DNA from 3 places in the Streptomyces sp. NPDC052687 genome. Region 2 is predicted to be linked to each of the others. Evidence: riboswitches for the same ligand, from Rfam matches in the RefSeq annotation. Region 2 holds a riboswitch; each other region holds the start of a gene.
What was found. A riboswitch is a leader RNA that binds a small molecule or an ion and turns the genes downstream of it on or off. The one in region 2 is predicted to bind cyclic di-AMP.

Region 1 (5,307 bases), on a different contig from region 2:
CGCGCCGTCCGCCCCCGCCACGAACGTGTCCGGCTCCCGCCATGCCGTGACGACCCTGCGGACACCGGCGTCCAGGATCAGACCTGCGCAGGGGCGGGGCCGGGAGGCGCGGCGCGTACAGGGCTCCAGGCTGCTGTAGACGGTCGCGGTGGGCAGCCGCGGGTCCGCCGGGTCGATCTTCGCCAGGGCCGCCTCCTCCGCGTGGACGACCGGGTCGTCGCCCTCGCGGGAGTGGCCGCGGGCGAGTTCCGTGCCGTCGGCGGCGACGACGATCGCGCCGACGCTGAAGGCGGTCGCGGAGGGCGGGCACTGCGCCGCCAGGGCGCAGGCCCGGGCCAGCCAGTGGTGGTCGGCGGCCACCGCGGTCGTGCCGGTGCCGGGGGCGGTCGGCTGGTAGCGCATCAGGACCACGTCACCGACCGGGCGGGTCTCCACCAGGCGCAGCCGGCCCGGCTGGTAGGGGCCGGGGCCGAACAGGCGGGGGGCGTCCGGGTCGCCGACGAAGAGGGGCGCCAGGGCGAGCTGGAGTTCGTCGGCCAGACCCAGTCGGAGAAGCTGGGTGTGGACCGTGCCGCCGCCCTCGACCATCAGCTGCCGTACGCCGCGCAGGTCGTGCAGATGCTCCAGGACGGTGCGCCAGTCCCAGGCCCCGGCGAGCGGCACCACCGCCGCGGTGTCCGCGATGCCCGACGCCCGCAGGCGGCCGGCGCCCTCGGGGGTCGTGTAGACGACCTTCTCGCCGCCGGTGTGCCAGAACCGCGCCCCGGGGTCGAGGTCGCCGGTGGCGCTGACCGTGACCTTCAGCGGGTACTCCGGTTTCCCGGCCGCCGTCCGGGCCGCGCGGCGCTCGGGGGAGTTCACCAGCAGCCGCGGGTTGTCGGCGCGGATCGTGCCGGCGCCCACCAGAATCGCGTCGACGGACGCCCGCACCTCGTCGACCCGGTCGAAGTCGGCCGGGCCGGACAGCAGCAGCCGCTCGGGGCCGGTGTCGTCCAGGAAGCCGTCCAGGGAGACGGCGGCGGAGAGCAGGACGTACGGGTAGGGCATCGGCGCACCCATCTGGAGACGGCGGAATCCCGGGTCGGTTCCCAGTGAAACTACCTCTGGCGCGAGGGGTCCCGCGCATGGCGTACACTGGTTTCACCGACGCGGGGTGGAGCAGCTCGGTAGCTCGCTGGGCTCATAACCCAGAGGTCGCAGGTTCAAATCCTGTCCCCGCTACTGAAGGCTCAGGGCCGGAATCCGGAAACGGGTTCCGGCCCTGAGTGTTTTCCACCCCTTCCGGGGGCTGCGCGTTGCCCGCGTTGCCCGCCGCATGGCCGAAGACGCACGGCGTCCCGGATTGTCACCACCAGTGAGTGACCGACCCCACTGCGCATAACATCTGAGTCACCATCAAAAACGCGAACGCTGCTGAAGCGTTTGAGAGTCGAGGTCAACTCGCCCGTTTTTAGCCGCTCCTGGGCGCTACGTCCGCCCGGCGAACCGTAATGATCAAGCGGAACGGCTTGGAAATCACCCCCTGGTTCTATTAACGTCCGATAACGCAGCGCGGTCGTCCCAGCCGTCACAAGAGGCGGCTCCGTGCGCACGCGCCGAATCCCGTGAGGGAACCGGGGAACCACCATTTTGGGGTGAATCGGGCGTAAGGGGTCGGGTCCACAGCGGCTGAAACCGCGCAGGGCACGGCTGGTTTACGCGCGTAGGAGACCTTCCTGCTCCGAACCCGTCAGCTAACCCGGTAGGCGAGAAGGAAGGAAAGGAGTACGCCCACGTGGCGTCCAACCGGCCTGCCCCCGAGGCCCCGTTCGTGCCTGGCCAGCGCACCGCCGACCCCGCCGACACCTTCGTGTACGGCGATCAGCGCACCGACGAGGGCCCGTGGGAGGAGTGGAACCCGACTGCGGAATCCATTCGCCCCGTACGCGGCCGGCATCGCGTCACCAAGCAGCGCGGCGGACTCGCCCGCAGCTCCACCGTGCTGGGCGTCGGTGTCATAGCCGCCGTCGGCGCGGGCGGCATGGCCACCGCGCAGACCGGCAAGCCGCCGGTCTCCATCTCCATGCCCGACCTGCCGAACGTCGGCTCGCTCATCTCCGACGACACCGAGGCCGAGGCCCCGGAAGTCGCCGCCACCCCGCTCAGCGGCATCGGCGTCACCGCCGCCGACTCCGGGCAGGGCACCACCGACGCCGGCGAGGCGCTGCGCGCCCGCATCATGGCGCAGGCCGAGCAGCAGCAGGACCAGGTCGAGTCCAAGGCCGCCGCCGAGGCGCTGGCCGCCGCCGAGAAGGAGGCCGCCGAGGCCGCCGCCAAGGCGGAGAAGGAGGCCGAGGCCAAGGCGGCCGCCGCGAAGAAGGCCGCCGAGGAGGAGGCCCGCAAGAAGGCCGAGGCGGAGCGCCTGGCCGAGCTGGCCAAGCAGTACACGCTGCCGACCTCGTCGTACGTCCTCACCGCGAGCTACGGCCAGGCCGGCGCCATGTGGTCCTCCGGCTACCACACCGGCCTCGACTTCGCCGCGCCCACCGGCACCCTCATCAAGGCCGTCCACTCCGGCACCATCACGGAGGCCGGCTGGGACGGGCCGTACGGCTACAAGACCGTCCTCACCCTGGAGGACGGCACCGAGATCCTCTACGCCCACCAGTCGTCGATCGGCGTCAGCGTGGGCCAGAAGGTCACCACGGGCGAGGTCATCGGCCGCGTGGGCGCCACGGGCAACGTCAGCGGCGCGCATCTGCACATGGAGGTCCACACCGCCGCCGGCGGCGCGCTGGACCCGATGGCCTGGCTGCGGAGCAAGGGCCTCACCCCCTGACGCACCCGCCGAGCCGGCGCGCTCGCCCCTCTCTTCCGCTTCTCTTCTTTCTTCTCCCGGTCCCCGGCGGTCCTGACGGCGCCCCCCCGACGTCAGGGCTGCCGGTCAACGGGCCGCCGCCCGGTCACGTCCGGTACGGGTTGTAGGCCGGATACGGCGCCTGGTACGCGGTCTGCGGCGTCCGCTGCACGGGGTGCGGCGGACGGAACCCCGGGTACGGCGGCCGGTACGCCGGGTACGCCGGGTACGGCGCCCCGGGGCCCGGCTGCGTCGGCCACGGCATCATCACCGGCACCGGCGACGCCGTCATCCGCGCCGCGTACTCCAGGGCCGGACGGGCGGCCTCCCGGCGGCGCCACAGCTCGTGCAGCAGCTCCCGCTCCCGCAAGACGAAGTCCGCACCGGCCCGGCCGCGCCGCCCCCGGTGCCGCAGGAACGCCAGCGACGTCGCGTACGCCTCGTACTCTGCGACCGCGCGGGCCGCCGGTTTGCCGAGGTGGTGCCGGGCGTGGTCGCGGGCCAGCCGGCGGGCCCGCATCGAGCCGAGCGCGAACGGCTCCGCCGGGCCCAGCCAGCCGGCGGCCACGTACGCGGGCAGCTCCTCGCGGACGGTGCGCAGCTCCCGCTGCCGGGTCCAGATCACCAGCCAGGTCAGCAGCCCGAACGCGGGCACCATGAACGCGGCGTACACCGCGAGGAACGCGAAGCCGCCGAAGCTCGCGGAGCCGTTCCACAGCGCGTGCATGCCCATCGCGAGCAGCAGGCCGCACGGCGGCAGCAGCAGGCGGCGCGTCCGCTGCCGGGGCCCGGACAGGGCGGCGATGCCGAAGCCGATGCCGGTGAAGACGGTGAACAGGGGGTGCGCGAACGGGGACATCACGATGCGCACGAAGAAGGTGGCGGCGGTGACGGAGGCGATGCCGCTGTCGCCCTGCATCTGGTCGGTGCCGAAGGCGGTGCCGAGGTAGAGGATGTTCTCGGTGAACGCGAAGCCGGTCGCGGTCACCCCGGCTATGACCACGCCGTCGACGATTCCCGTGAAGTCCCGCCTGCGGAAGAGGAAGAGCAGCAGGATCGCGGCCGCCTTGGCGGACTCCTCCACGACCGGCGCTATGACGGTGGCCCCGAGGGTGTCCGCGCCGGCCGGGTCGGCGGTCGCCGTGGCTATCCACTGGGTCGCGAAGCTGTTGGCGACGATCGCGATCAGCGCCGCGGCGCAGGCCCCCCAGGCGAACGCGAAGACCAAATTCCGCCAGGGGCCCGGCTCCACCCGGTCCAGCCAGCGGAAGGCGGCGACGAGCAGCGGGACGGGCAGGACCGCCAGGCCCAGACCCACCAGGAACCCCTCGGTGCCGGTCTCCTCGCGCACCAGGGCGAGGATGACGAGCCCGGACAGCGCGAGCAGGGTGATGAGCGCGCCGTAGCGCACCCAGGGACGCTGCCACCAGTGCGCGGGCCGGTGCGCCCCGGGAACGGGGGCACCGGCTGCGGGAGCACCGGGGACGGCTTCACCGGGGGGCATGGGGTACGGGGGACTGCTGGCCACGGCATTGACCCTTACGAGGGACGGAGCCGCCCGCGGTGGATCAGGCGTCGGCGGGAGGCTGAGCTGACGTTGTGTGTGGTACGCGGCGGAAGAGCAGGTCGTTCACGACATGACCCTTGTCCAGTCCCTGACCCTCGAAACGGGTCAGCGGGCGGAACTCCGGGCGGGGCGCGAAACCGCCGTCGGGCTGCGTGTTCTCGAAGTCCGGGTGGGCGGTGAGGACCTCGAGCATCTGCTCCGCGTACGGCTCCCAGTCGGTGGCGCAGTGCAGCAGCGCGCCGGGCCTCAGCCGGGTCGCGGCGAGGCTGAGGAACGCCGGCTGGATCAGCCGCCGCTTGTGGTGGCGCTTCTTGGGCCACGGGTCGGGGAAGTAGACGCGCAGGCCGTCGAGGGAGTCCGGGGCCAGCATCTCGCGCAGCAGGATGATGGCGTCGCCGTTGCCGACGCGGACGTTGGTCAGGCCGCCCCGGTCGGCGAGGCCGAGCAGATTGCCCTGGCCGGGGGTGTGCACGTCCACCGCGAGGATGTTGGTGCCGGGGTCGGCGGCCGCCATCTGGGCGGTGGCCTCGCCCATGCCGAAGCCGATCTCCAGGACGACCGGGTTGCCGTTCCCGAACAGCTCGGCGAGGTCGAGGACCCGCGAGCCGTCGATGTCGAAGCCCCACCGGGGCCACAGCCGCCTGAGCGCGTCCGCCTGCCCCGCGGTCACCCGGCTGCGCCGCGGCTGGAAACTCCGGATGCGCCGCTCGAAGTGCGAACCGGCGGGGTCCGCCTGGGGACCCTCGGGGAACCGGGGCGCGCCCTTGGGGCGGCGGGGGGCGGGGGCGGCGTTCAGGGAGTCAGACACAGTGGCATCGAGTCTACGGGGTCGCCTCGCGGGGGCCGGTGCGGTGCTCAGCGCTCCTCCAGGGCTGCCAGCGCGCGGCGGGCGACCTCCCGGCCG
Region 2 (5,307 bases):
TGACGGGCGGTGAGATAAGCCACTCTTCAAGGATTGGTCAACTACGGAATAAGCCGCCACACGCGGAAGTCACTGATGCGGAAGTGGCTCCACACCGTCCGGAACGCGAAGTGGCCCGCGGTGTACGGTTCCGGGTCCGTGTAGTCGAACACGAGCCGCCCGTTGTTCCACCACTGGACGGTCGGTCCCGCGGAGACGATCCGCACGCGGTTCGGCCCGTTGGGCACGAGCAGCGGCTCGGTGTAGTCGAACACGAGCGGCCGGACACCGGCCTCGCCGATGTACCGGCGCAGCCGCGTGGTGGTGTTGTGGTTGGCGCCGTATCCCGCGTAGTACGTCGTCAGGTGGTCGTACTCCGTCAGGGCCCCGCCGCGCGGGGTGGCGAACAGGTCGTGCGGGGAGCGGACGTCCGTGGCGTTCCAGAAGTTGTTCAGGTCCGAGACACGGTCGTTGGGGCCGCCGGCCGCGACCGGGGTGGCGGTGTACGCCAGGACGTACGGCCCTTGGAGCCTCTGCCGGAACCACACCGTGGCCCCGCTGGGCACATCGATGTCCAGTACGCCGCGGGAGGCCGTGACCGTGCCGCCGTCCTGGAGTTCGGCGGCCCACTTACCGAGGCCGTGGCGGAAGTCGTCGCGGGCGATGAGCCGGGGGCGGCGGCGGGGCGCGGCCTGCCCGGCGTGCGCGCTCGCATCCGTGGTCGCAGTCGTGGCCGCGCTCGGGGTCGGGGCGAGGGCCGCCAGGGCGGCGCCCGTGGCCAGGGTGGCGAAGGCTCTGCGTGTGGTGGTCACGGGGGACGGCTCCTCGACGGATGGAGAGCGCGGAGGGAAAGCGCGGATGCACAGCACCGGCAGAAAGCGCTTGCCACTGACGACGGTCACTCTGCCATGGACATACGGCCGCGCACACGCCGAAGGCCGGACCCGGGGTCGGGGTCCGGCCTTCGGCGGCGTGTGCGGCCGGGGTCAGGAACCGGCGCGGCAGGGAGTCGTCAGAGGGAGACGCCCTTCGAGCGGAGGTAGGCGACCGGGTCCACGTCCGAGCCGTAGTCCGGGGTGGTGCGGATCTCGAAGTGCAGGTGCGGGCCGGTCGAGTTGCCGGTCGAGCCGGAGAGGCCGACCTGCTGACCGGCGGTCACGGACTGGCCGGCCGACACCGACAGCGCGGACAGGTGGGCGTACTGGGCGTAGTAGCCGTCGGCGAGCTTGATGACGACCTGGTTGCCGTACGCGCCGGCCCAGCCGGCGGAGACGACGGTGCCCGCGCCGACGGCCTTGAGCGAGGTGCCGGTCGGGACGACGAAGTCGACGCCGGTGTGGTAGCCGCTGGACCACATGCTGCCCGCGACCTTGTAGGCGGTACCGATGCCGGCGCCCGCGACCGGAGCGGTGTGACCGCCGGCGACCGTGGCGGCCTGGGCGGCGGTGGAGGTCTGCGGGGAGGACGCCGCGGCCGGCTTGGCGGACTGCGACTGCGCCGACTCTGCCGTCTTCGCCGACTCGGCCGACTCGGACTTCTTCGAGGCGCCGGACGACTGCTGCGACGAGCCCTGGGAGGACTGCGACGGCTTGGACTGCTCGGCGGAGGAACTCTTCGGCGCGGAGGCGGCGGCCTTCTTGCCGAGGGTCAGCTTGAGGCCGGGGTGGATCAGCGACGGGTCCTCGCCGACGGTGGCGCGGTTGTCGGCGTAGAGCCGCTGCCAGCCGCCGTCGACCTTCTGGTCCTCGGCGATCTTCGAGAGGCAGTCACCGGACTTCACGGTGTAGATACGCACACCGGAGTTCTTCTCGGCGGACTTTTCCGCGGCCTTCTTCGCCGCGGACTGCTGCACGGACGCGACGGACCGGGTGGTGTCTTCCGCGGCGGTCTGCGGGGTGGCGGCATGGGCTGCGGCGGCCCCCATGAGGGGCAGCGCGAGCGCGGCTCCACCGGTGCCGGCGACGGCGATGGAACGGGTGAAGCGCTGGGTCTTCGGACGGCGGTGCTTACCCTTCGCGGGCATGGCGAATTCCTCTCCGGCGCCTGCGAGGTGAGCTGTCGGGTGCGGACTGGAGATGTCCGGCCGCGCCGAGACGCGGCTTTACCCCAAGCCTGTTCCGAGGACCGGAACAGGCGGTGAAAACCTGTGGGTCCCCCGCTCCTGCCGTGCACGGGTGGGTTTGCGCGGGCACCAGGCGGCGGCAGGATTCGGCGTTCCGCCTGGATCGGTGTGGAACGTAAGCGACCTGGACGCACGGGGACAAGCGAAAGGTTGCCCTCTGTCGCTTTTCGATCTCTTCCGCCCCGGAATTCACGGTCACACTCCGTCGATCACGGAGCCTTCCTTTTCCGTGAACACCCTTGAAAACCGGGAGAATTACGTGAACATGACGGGCGACTCACCGTCACGAATATGAGCCTCCTCACGTGACACCGCTCCAGAACTCTTTATTCCAGAGCGAGTTACGACTAAGGCTGCAATTCGGACAGATCGCTCAGATGCGACGGAGGCGGAGAACCGTCGCATCGAGGTCGCCTCGCAGTCCGAGGCGCACCCCGTGGTGCAGCAGCACGGCTCCCCGGTGCACTTCGCCCGTTTCACGGCATTCGTACGCCGCTGTCGGGTCGAGCCCGCGCAGCCGCAGCGCCGGTACGGGCTCCCCGTGGTGCTGGGACTGCAGCCAGGCGAGGACGACCGTCTCGTCGCCGAGGACGTACTGCACGGCGCTCAGCCCGCCACCCGGAGGCCGCAGGCGGTACAGGTCGCCGCGCTGGACCAGCGGCCGGATCTCCTTGTAGAGGTCCACCCAGCCGCGCGCCTCGGCCAGCTCCTCGTCGGTCCACCGGGTGAGGTCGCCGCCGATGCCGAGGACCCCGGCCATGGCGCTGACGAATCGGAATCTCAGGGAGCTGGTCCGGCCGTTGAGCTGGGTGTTGGGGCTGTCGGTGACCCAGGCGGCCATTACGCACGCGGGGTGGATCTGGCTGAAGCCGTGCTGGATGGCGAGCCGGTCGAGCGGGTCGGTGTTGTCGGAGGTCCACACCTGCTCGGTACGGCCGAGCACCCCGAGGTCGATCCGGCCGCCGCCGCCCGAGCAGGACTCGAAGGCGACGCCGGGATGGGCGGCGCGCAGCCGGTCCAGCAGGGCGTACAGCGCCCGTACGTGGTCGGCCCACAGACGCTGCGGGTAGGAATCGCCGGGCCAGCCGGCGTCCGTGAAGCAGCGGTTGAAGTCCCACTTCACATAGTCGACGGGGGCGCTGGAGAGCAGGGTGTGCAGCCGCTCCCACAGGTACTCCTGGACGTCCTCGCGCGCCAGGTTCAGTACGAGCTGATGGCGAAATTCCGTCCGCTTTCGTCCTGTCTGGTGCTGCACCCAGTCCGGGTGGGCGCGGTACAGCTCGCTGTCCGGGTTGACCATCTCCGGTTCGACCCAGATCCCGAACCGCATGCCGAGGGAGTGCACCTCGTCGGCGAGCGGGCCGAGGCCGGCCGGGAAGCGGTCCGGGTTGGGCGTCCAGTCGCCGAGGCCCGCGCGGTCGCTGGTGCGGGCGCCGAACCAGCCGTCGTCGACGACGAACAGCTCGACGCCGAGGCGGGCGGCCCGCCGGGCGAGCGCGCGCTGGCGCTCCTCGGAGATGTCGAAGCCCGTCGCCTCCCAGGAGTTGAACAGCACCGGCCGGTCCCGGTCCGCGCCCGGGACGATATGGGTGCGCTGATAGGCGTGCCAGGCGCGGCTCGCGCCGCCGAAGCCCTCGTCGCTCCACAGCCCGGCGAAGACGGGCGTGGTGAAGGACTCCCCCGCGGTCAGCCGCGCCAGCCCCGAGTCGTCGTGCCCGGCGCCGCCGGTGATCTGCACGCGCGCGTCGGGCAGCCGGGCGACGGCGATCCGCCAGGAGCCGGACCAGCCCAGGGCGCAGCCGTAGACCTCGCCGCGCTCCTCGGTGGCGTCGGTGTCCGCGGCGACCCAGGGCAGGTGCTGGTGCCCGGTGTGACCGCGGCGGCTGCCGATGACGTGCTCGCCGTAGGTGAGCGGCGCGGCGGTCAGCCGGGACTCCGCGGCCCACCGGCCGTGCAGATGGGACAGCCGCCAGCCGTCGCGCTCGGGGAGCGTCCAGGTCGCGGAGTCGGCGCGCAGCAGCTCCGCCGCGGGACCCTCGTTGCGCAGCGTCACCCAGCGCTCGACGACGTCTCCGCGCATCCGGTAGTGCAGGGTGATCGTCAGTGCCGCGTCCCGGAACCGCAGCCGCAGCTCCTCGTCCGCGCTTCCCGCGTGGGCGATCTCGTGCGTCTCGAACGTCCACTCGGTGCCGCGGCGCTCGTCGGTGCGCACGGACAGGGCGGGGGGGACGAACCGGGGGCCGCCTTCGACCGGGTACTCCTCACGGCCGTCGAGCGCGGACTCGAACGGCCAGGCGTCCGGCAGCGGCCGGGCGGCGAGGGCTTGGGCGTCGGCGAGCGAGATCCTGGGCCCCCAGTGCAGGTGGACCAGCTCGTCGTCCTCGGTCAGATGGACGGCGTACGCGCTCTTCGGCCCCGACAGCAGCCACGTCCGCCCGTCCCCGGCGATCTCCGGCATGACGCCCCCCCACACGTTCCGACAACCCCGCTCACACCCCAACATCATCAAGGCGCGGCGGGCCTTCCGGCAACGCCTGTGGACAACTCCCGCCCGGCGGGGTATGCCCCCTGTGGACAACTCATTGCCTCAGGAATCCGTGTCGTATGGTCAAAGGCGTGCCCGCCGACGAGCAGCGCCGGCGGGGCCGACCGGGAGGAGCCCACGTGACGCAGCAGGTCCCGTCGACCGAGCCGGAGCTGGCCGGAGTGCGCAACTTCCGTGACGTGGGCGGCCTGCCGACCGTCGACGGACGCCGGGTGCGGTACGGCGTGCTCTACCGCAGCGGCCACCTCGCGCACGCGACGGCCGAGGACGCGGTCTTCCTCTCCTCGCTGGGCCTGCACACGATCTTCGACTTCCGCAACGCGGCGGACCAGAAGCTGGAGGGCCCGGACGTCGAGCTGCCGGGCGTGCGCAATGTGAACCTTCCGCTGAGCGACCCGGCCGACGGCGCCGAGTTCTGGAAGATGGTGCGCGACGGCGACCTGGACCAGCTGCGGGAGATCCTCGGGGACGGCAAGGCGGCCGACCGGATGATCGCCTCGTACCGCATGATCATCAAGGAGCGGACCGCCGAGCACTCCCGGGTGCTGCACGCCCTCGCCGAGGACAGTGTGCCCGCCCTGATGCACTGCGCGGCGGGCAAGGACCGCGCGGGCCTGTCGGTGGCGGTGACGCTGCTCGCCCTGGGCGTCGAGCGCGACGC
Region 3 (5,307 bases), on a different contig from region 2:
CACCGCGCCTTCTGGTCGCGCAGCCGTTCGACGCGCTCGCGCGCCTGCCGCTGCTCCCGCTCCAGATCGGCGATCTCGGCGCGCTGGGCGACGTACTGCCTTATCGGGTAGGCGAGCGCCACGACCAGCGAGCAGACCACCAGCGCCAGCAGCGCGGCCCGGCCGGTCAGCCGGGAGCGGCGGGCCTGCCGCTTGGTCTGCGAGCGGTAGACACGGGCGGCGGTCTGCTCGCCGAGCAGTCTGATCCTGGTCGCGGTGGAGAACCGGTCCCGGTCCCTCACGGCCATCGTCCCGCCTCCCGTTCACGCGCGTACGTCCCCGCACACGGTACGGGACCGAGTACGGGGACGTACGTACGACGCTTCCTACGCGGGCGTCAGCCCTGCACGGCCGCGGTGCTCAGCCCTTGAAGCGCGGGAACGCGCTGCGGCCGGCGTACACCGCGGCGTCGTCGAGGATCTCCTCGATGCGCAGCAGCTGGTTGTACTTGGCGACGCGCTCGGAGCGGGCCGGGGCGCCGGTCTTGATCTGGCCGCAGTTGGTGGCGACGGCGAGGTCGGCGATGGTGACGTCCTCGGTCTCGCCGGAGCGGTGGGACATCATGCACTTGTAGCCGTTGCGCTGGGCCAGCTCGACGGCGTCCAGGGTCTCGGTGAGCGAGCCGATCTGGTTCACCTTCACCAGCAGGGCGTTCGCGGCGCCCTCCTCGATGCCCTTGGCCAGGCGCTCGGGGTTGGTGACGAACAGGTCGTCGCCGACGAGCTGGACCTTGTCACCGAGCTGGGCGGTGATGGTCTTCCAGCCCTCCCAGTCGTCCTCGAACAGCGGGTCCTCGATGGAGACCAGCGGGTACGCCTCGACCAGTTCGGCGTAGTACTCGGTCATCTCGGCGGCGGAGCGGTTCTTGCCCTCGAAGACGTACACGCCGTCCTTGTAGAACTCGGACGCGGCCACGTCGAGGGCGAGGGCGATCTGCTCGCCGGGGGTGTAGCCGGCCTCCTTGATCGCCTCGAGGATGAGGTCGAGGGCCTCGCGGTTGGAGCCGAGGTTCGGGGCGAAGCCGCCCTCGTCGCCGAGGCCGGTGGACAGGCCGCGGTTCTTCAGCACCTTCTTGAGGGTGTGGTAGACCTCGGCGCCCCAGCGCAGGGCCTCGGAGAAGGACTCCGCGCCGATGGGGGCGATCATGAACTCCTGGATGTCCACGTTGGAGTCGGCGTGCGAGCCGCCGTTCAGGATGTTCATCATCGGCACCGGGAGCAGGTGCGCGTTGGGGCCGCCCAGGTAGCGGAAGAGCGGCAGGTCGCTGGCCTCGGAGGCGGCGTGCGCGACGGCGAGCGAGACGCCGAGGATGGCGTTGGCGCCGAGCGAGCCCTTGTTGTCGGTGGCGTCCAGGTCGAACATGGCCTGGTCGATCAGGCGCTGCTCGGTGGCGTCGTAACCGACCAGCTCCGGGCCGATCTGCTCGATCACGGCGAGAACGGCCTTCTCGACACCCTTGCCGAGGTAGCGGTTCGAGTCGCCGTCGCGCAGCTCGATGGCCTCGAAGGCGCCCGTGGAGGCGCCGGACGGGACGGCGGCACGACCGGTGCTGCCGTCGTCGAGGCCGACCTCGACCTCGACCGTGGGGTTGCCTCGGGAGTCCAGGATTTCCCGGGCTACGACGACGTCGATGGACGGCACGAGCATCTCCTTCGTGGATGTGACGCGGTGGGCAGAACCGCGGGTGTGGCTCTGCGAGACGAGCCTAACCGGCTCCGGGGGATCGGCCAGCCGACCGCCCACCCCGTGGACGGAACCGAGAGTAAATTGTTTCCGAACGGAACAAAGCCCGTTCCGGAAAATTCGCGGCCACGGCCTCGGTCACGGTCGCGGCATGCGGTGTCGGCACGCGGCCACGGTCGCGGCACGCGGCCGGGTGGGTCCGTGCCCGGACATGCCCCCGCCCCGGTGCGTACGGGGGAGACGCACCGGGGCGGGGAGACTGCGGGGCTGCCGCTTGCCTCTTGTCTTCTTACTTGAGGTGCAGCTGCTGGCCCGGGTAGATGAAGTCGGCGTCGTCGACGATGTCCTTGTTCAGCTCGAACAGCTTCTGCCAGCCGCCCTTGACGTCGTGCTCCGCGGCGATGGTGCTGAGGGTGTCGCCCTTGACCACCTTGTACTCGCCGTCACCCTTCTCGACCTTCTTGCCGGTCGGGGTGGTGACGGTCTTCTCGGCCTTCGGGGCCGGCTCGGCGGCCGGGCGCTCGGCGGAGCGGGAGGCCGGCTGCTCCTCGGTCTCACGGGCGGGGGCGGAGCCGGTGCTCTCGGCGGAGCCGCCGTTGTACGGAGCGCTGGAGAGGTTGACACCGCAGTGCGGCCACGCGCCCTTGCCCTGGCCCGCGAGGACCTTCTCGGCGATGGCGATCTGCTGCTCCTTGGTGGCCTGGTCGGCGGTGGCGGCGTACTGCGTGCCACCGTACGCGGCCCAGGTGGAGGCGGAGAACTGCAGACCGCCGTAGTAGCCGTTGCCGGTGTTGATGGACCAGTTGCCACCGGACTCGCACTGGGCGACGGCGTCCCACTCGGCGGCGGTGGCGGCGGAGGCGTTGCCGGCCGCCATCAGCGGAGCGGCGACGGCGGCGCCGGTGACACCGGCGAGCGCGATGGCGCGGGTGGCCTTGAACGGACGACGGTGCTTGCCCTTGCCGGAAAACAGCATGGATCGATCCCCTCACCGACGCCTGCGAGGTGAGCTGTCGGGTTCGGGCCGGTTGAGTTGCCCGGCCGCGGCTCTTGCGAGCCGCGGCTTCACCCCGAGCCGGTTCCGGTGTCGAGTCTCCTCAACGGCCGGGACCGGCACTTACCTTGGGTCCCCCGCTCCTGCCTACGGCGCTTGAAGCGACGACTGTTCCCGGGCGGCCGCTGGCAGGATTCGGCGTTGCGGCAGCCGGGGCTCGCGGTGACGAGCGGCTTCGACCGTAGCCAGGCGATCGGCGGATTTTCAAAGACGATCAGGGCTTCTGAGACCTATCTCTCACCGTGTTTATAACGGACATTCACCGCGAACCGTGTGCTGAAGTCCCGCTACTTTTCTCCCGGTTCAACCCCTACCTCCAGCGTCTGACCGGGGAGGATGAGGTCGGGGTCGGTGCCCACGGTCGCCTTGTTCTCGGCGTACAGCGCGGACCATCCGCCGTCCAGCTCAAGGGAGTCCGCGATGCCCCACAGGCTGTCGCCGGCGCGGACCGTGTAGGTGCCGTCGGCCGCGTCGCGGGCGGCGGCGGAGTCGCGCGAGGCGTGCCGGCCGGAGGGCTCGGTCGTACGGCTGTCGGCGGCCTCCTCCTCGGCGCTGTCGCCGCGGTGGCGCCCGGTACCGGTGGAGCCGGTGTCGGCGGTGCCCGAAGACGGGTCGTTCCGGCCGGAGTTGTCCGAGTAGTCCCGCTTCGTGGTGGCCGTGGAGGAGTCGCCACCTCCCGAGGACGCGGGGTCGGAGGCGCTCGAAGACGGCGAAGACGTGGCAGAACCGGACGATTCGGCACCTTCCGGAGTTCCGGAGGAACCGGTGCCGCCGGAGATTCCGGAACGCGCGGAGGATCCGGCCGATTCGGCGGAACCGGAGGAACCGGAGGTTTCCGAGGATCGCGACGAGTCGGACAAGCCGGACTCGGGGCTCGCCGAGGAGCCCGCGTCCGGCGTGGCCGACGCACCCGACGCGGCGTCAGCCGCCAGACCGGTGTCGACCCCCGGAGACGCGGAGTCGCCGTCGAGGCCGGCGAGCACACCGCAGGTGGGCCAGGCCGCCACACCCTCGGCGGCCAGGATTCTCTCGGCCACGGCGATCTGCTGCGAACGGCTGGCCACGTCGGGGCTCTCGGCGTAGTCCAGGCCGCCGTACTTCACCCAGTTCTCCTGGGAGATCTGGAGGCCGCCGTAGTAGCCGTTGCCGTTGTCCGCGCTCCAGGAGCCACCGCTCTCGCACTCCGCGACCCTGTCCCACGTGACCCCGCTGGCGGCGCTCGCGCCGCTCGCGCCGAGGAGCGGGATGGCGATGGCGGAACCGGTCACTCCGGCCGCGACGATGAGGGCCGGAGCCTGGCGGGGGCGACGGTGACGACCGTTCCCGGAGAGCATGCGGAGACCTTTCGCGAGACAACGGTGACGGCGCGGCGGAGATGCTGTGATCACCGCCGTCACACTGATGGGTGAACGTATCGGCAGACGATCACTTGTCACAAGTTCATGCCGCGCAGATCACGTGAAGATCACAGAGGTGAGTGCGTGTCACCTTCGCGGCGGCACAGGGCCGCTGCGCGCGCAGGAGCCCGGTGCACCTCACCGCTCCGGTGTGAACTCCACGGGCAGCGTGCGCAGTCCGCGCATGATGAGTCCGCCGCGCCAGCGCAGGTCCGCGGGGTCCGCGGCCAGCCGCAGGTCCGGCAGGCGCGTGAGGAGGGTGGCGAGCGCGGTCTGGCCCTCCAGGCGGGCGAGCGGGGCGCCCAGGCAGTAGTGGATGCCGTGCCCGTATCCGAGGTGCTGGTTGTCGCGGCGGGCGAGGTCCAGGGTGTCGGGGTCGGCGAACCGGGCGGGGTCGCGGTCGGCGGCGGCGAGCACGACGAGGACCGGGTCGCCGGGGGCGATGTCCTGACCGCCGATGGTGAGCGGCCGGGTGGCGAAGCGCCAGGTGGCCAGCTCCACCGGACCGTCGTAGCGCAGGAGTTCCTCCACTCCGGTCTCCAGCAGAGCGCGCTCCCCGGCCGCCAGGGAGCGCTGGAGGCGCTCACGCTGTTCCGGGTGGGTCAGCAGGGCGTACGTGCCGTTGCCGATGAGGTTGACCGTGGTCTCGAAACCGGCGAACAGCAGGATGAACGCCATCGCCGCCGCCTCGTTCTCGGTGAGGTGCTCGCCGTGGTCGGAGGCGCGGATGAGACCCGAGATCAGGTCCTCGCCGGGCGCGGGCTCGGCGGGCAGGGCCTCGCGCTTGCGGTGGATGAGGTCGGCGAGATAGCCGCGCATCTTCTTCACCGAGCGCGCCACCCCGCCGCGCGGTCCCCCGCCGTGCCGGATCATCATGCCCGCCCAGTCCCGGAAGTCGTCCTGGTCCTCGCGCGGTACGCCCAGCATGTCGCAGATGGCGTAGATGGGCAGCGGGAAGGCGAACTCGTGGATGAGGTCGGCGGACCCGGTGCGGGCGAACCCGTCGATGAGGCGGTCGGTCAGCTCCTGCACGCGCGGCGCGAACTCCGCGACGCGCCGGGGCGTGAACGCCTTCGACACCAGGCGGCGCAGCCGGGTGTGGTCCGGCGGGTCGATGTTGAGCAGATGCGTCAT

Region 1: another riboswitch for cyclic di-AMP. It lies ahead of AB0K92_RS31480 (M23 family metallopeptidase); the one in region 2 lies ahead of AB0K92_RS22665 (peptidoglycan DD-metalloendopeptidase family protein).
Region 3: another riboswitch for cyclic di-AMP. It lies ahead of AB0K92_RS06060 (transglycosylase family protein); the one in region 2 lies ahead of AB0K92_RS22665 (peptidoglycan DD-metalloendopeptidase family protein).

The regions. Positions count from the first base shown of each region.
Region 1 is NZ_JBFATR010000068.1:18,907-24,213, reverse strand. It holds gene AB0K92_RS31490 (dihydrofolate reductase family protein) at 1-1,047, opposite strand, end outside; tRNA gene AB0K92_RS31485 (tRNA-Met) at 1,148-1,221, shown strand; cyclic di-AMP (ydaO/yuaA leader) riboswitch at 1,584-1,763, shown strand; gene AB0K92_RS31480 (M23 family metallopeptidase) at 1,775-2,818, shown strand; gene AB0K92_RS31475 (PrsW family intramembrane metalloprotease) at 2,943-4,340, opposite strand; gene trmB (tRNA (guanosine(46)-N7)-methyltransferase TrmB) at 4,405-5,211, opposite strand; gene lhgO (L-2-hydroxyglutarate oxidase) at 5,259-5,307, opposite strand, start outside.
Region 2 is NZ_JBFATR010000030.1:71,464-76,770, reverse strand. It holds gene AB0K92_RS22670 (DUF6250 domain-containing protein) at 42-791, opposite strand; gene AB0K92_RS22665 (peptidoglycan DD-metalloendopeptidase family protein) at 992-2,002, opposite strand; cyclic di-AMP (ydaO/yuaA leader) riboswitch at 2,007-2,203, opposite strand; gene AB0K92_RS22660 (alpha-galactosidase) at 2,475-4,559, opposite strand; gene AB0K92_RS22655 (tyrosine-protein phosphatase) at 4,766-5,307, shown strand, end outside.
Region 3 is NZ_JBFATR010000003.1:277,895-283,201, reverse strand. It holds gene AB0K92_RS06070 (septum formation initiator family protein) at 1-287, opposite strand, end outside; gene eno (phosphopyruvate hydratase) at 400-1,680, opposite strand; gene AB0K92_RS06060 (transglycosylase family protein) at 2,012-2,698, opposite strand; cyclic di-AMP (ydaO/yuaA leader) riboswitch at 2,703-2,881, opposite strand; gene AB0K92_RS06055 (transglycosylase family protein) at 3,064-4,110, opposite strand; gene AB0K92_RS06050 (cytochrome P450) at 4,312-5,307, opposite strand, start outside.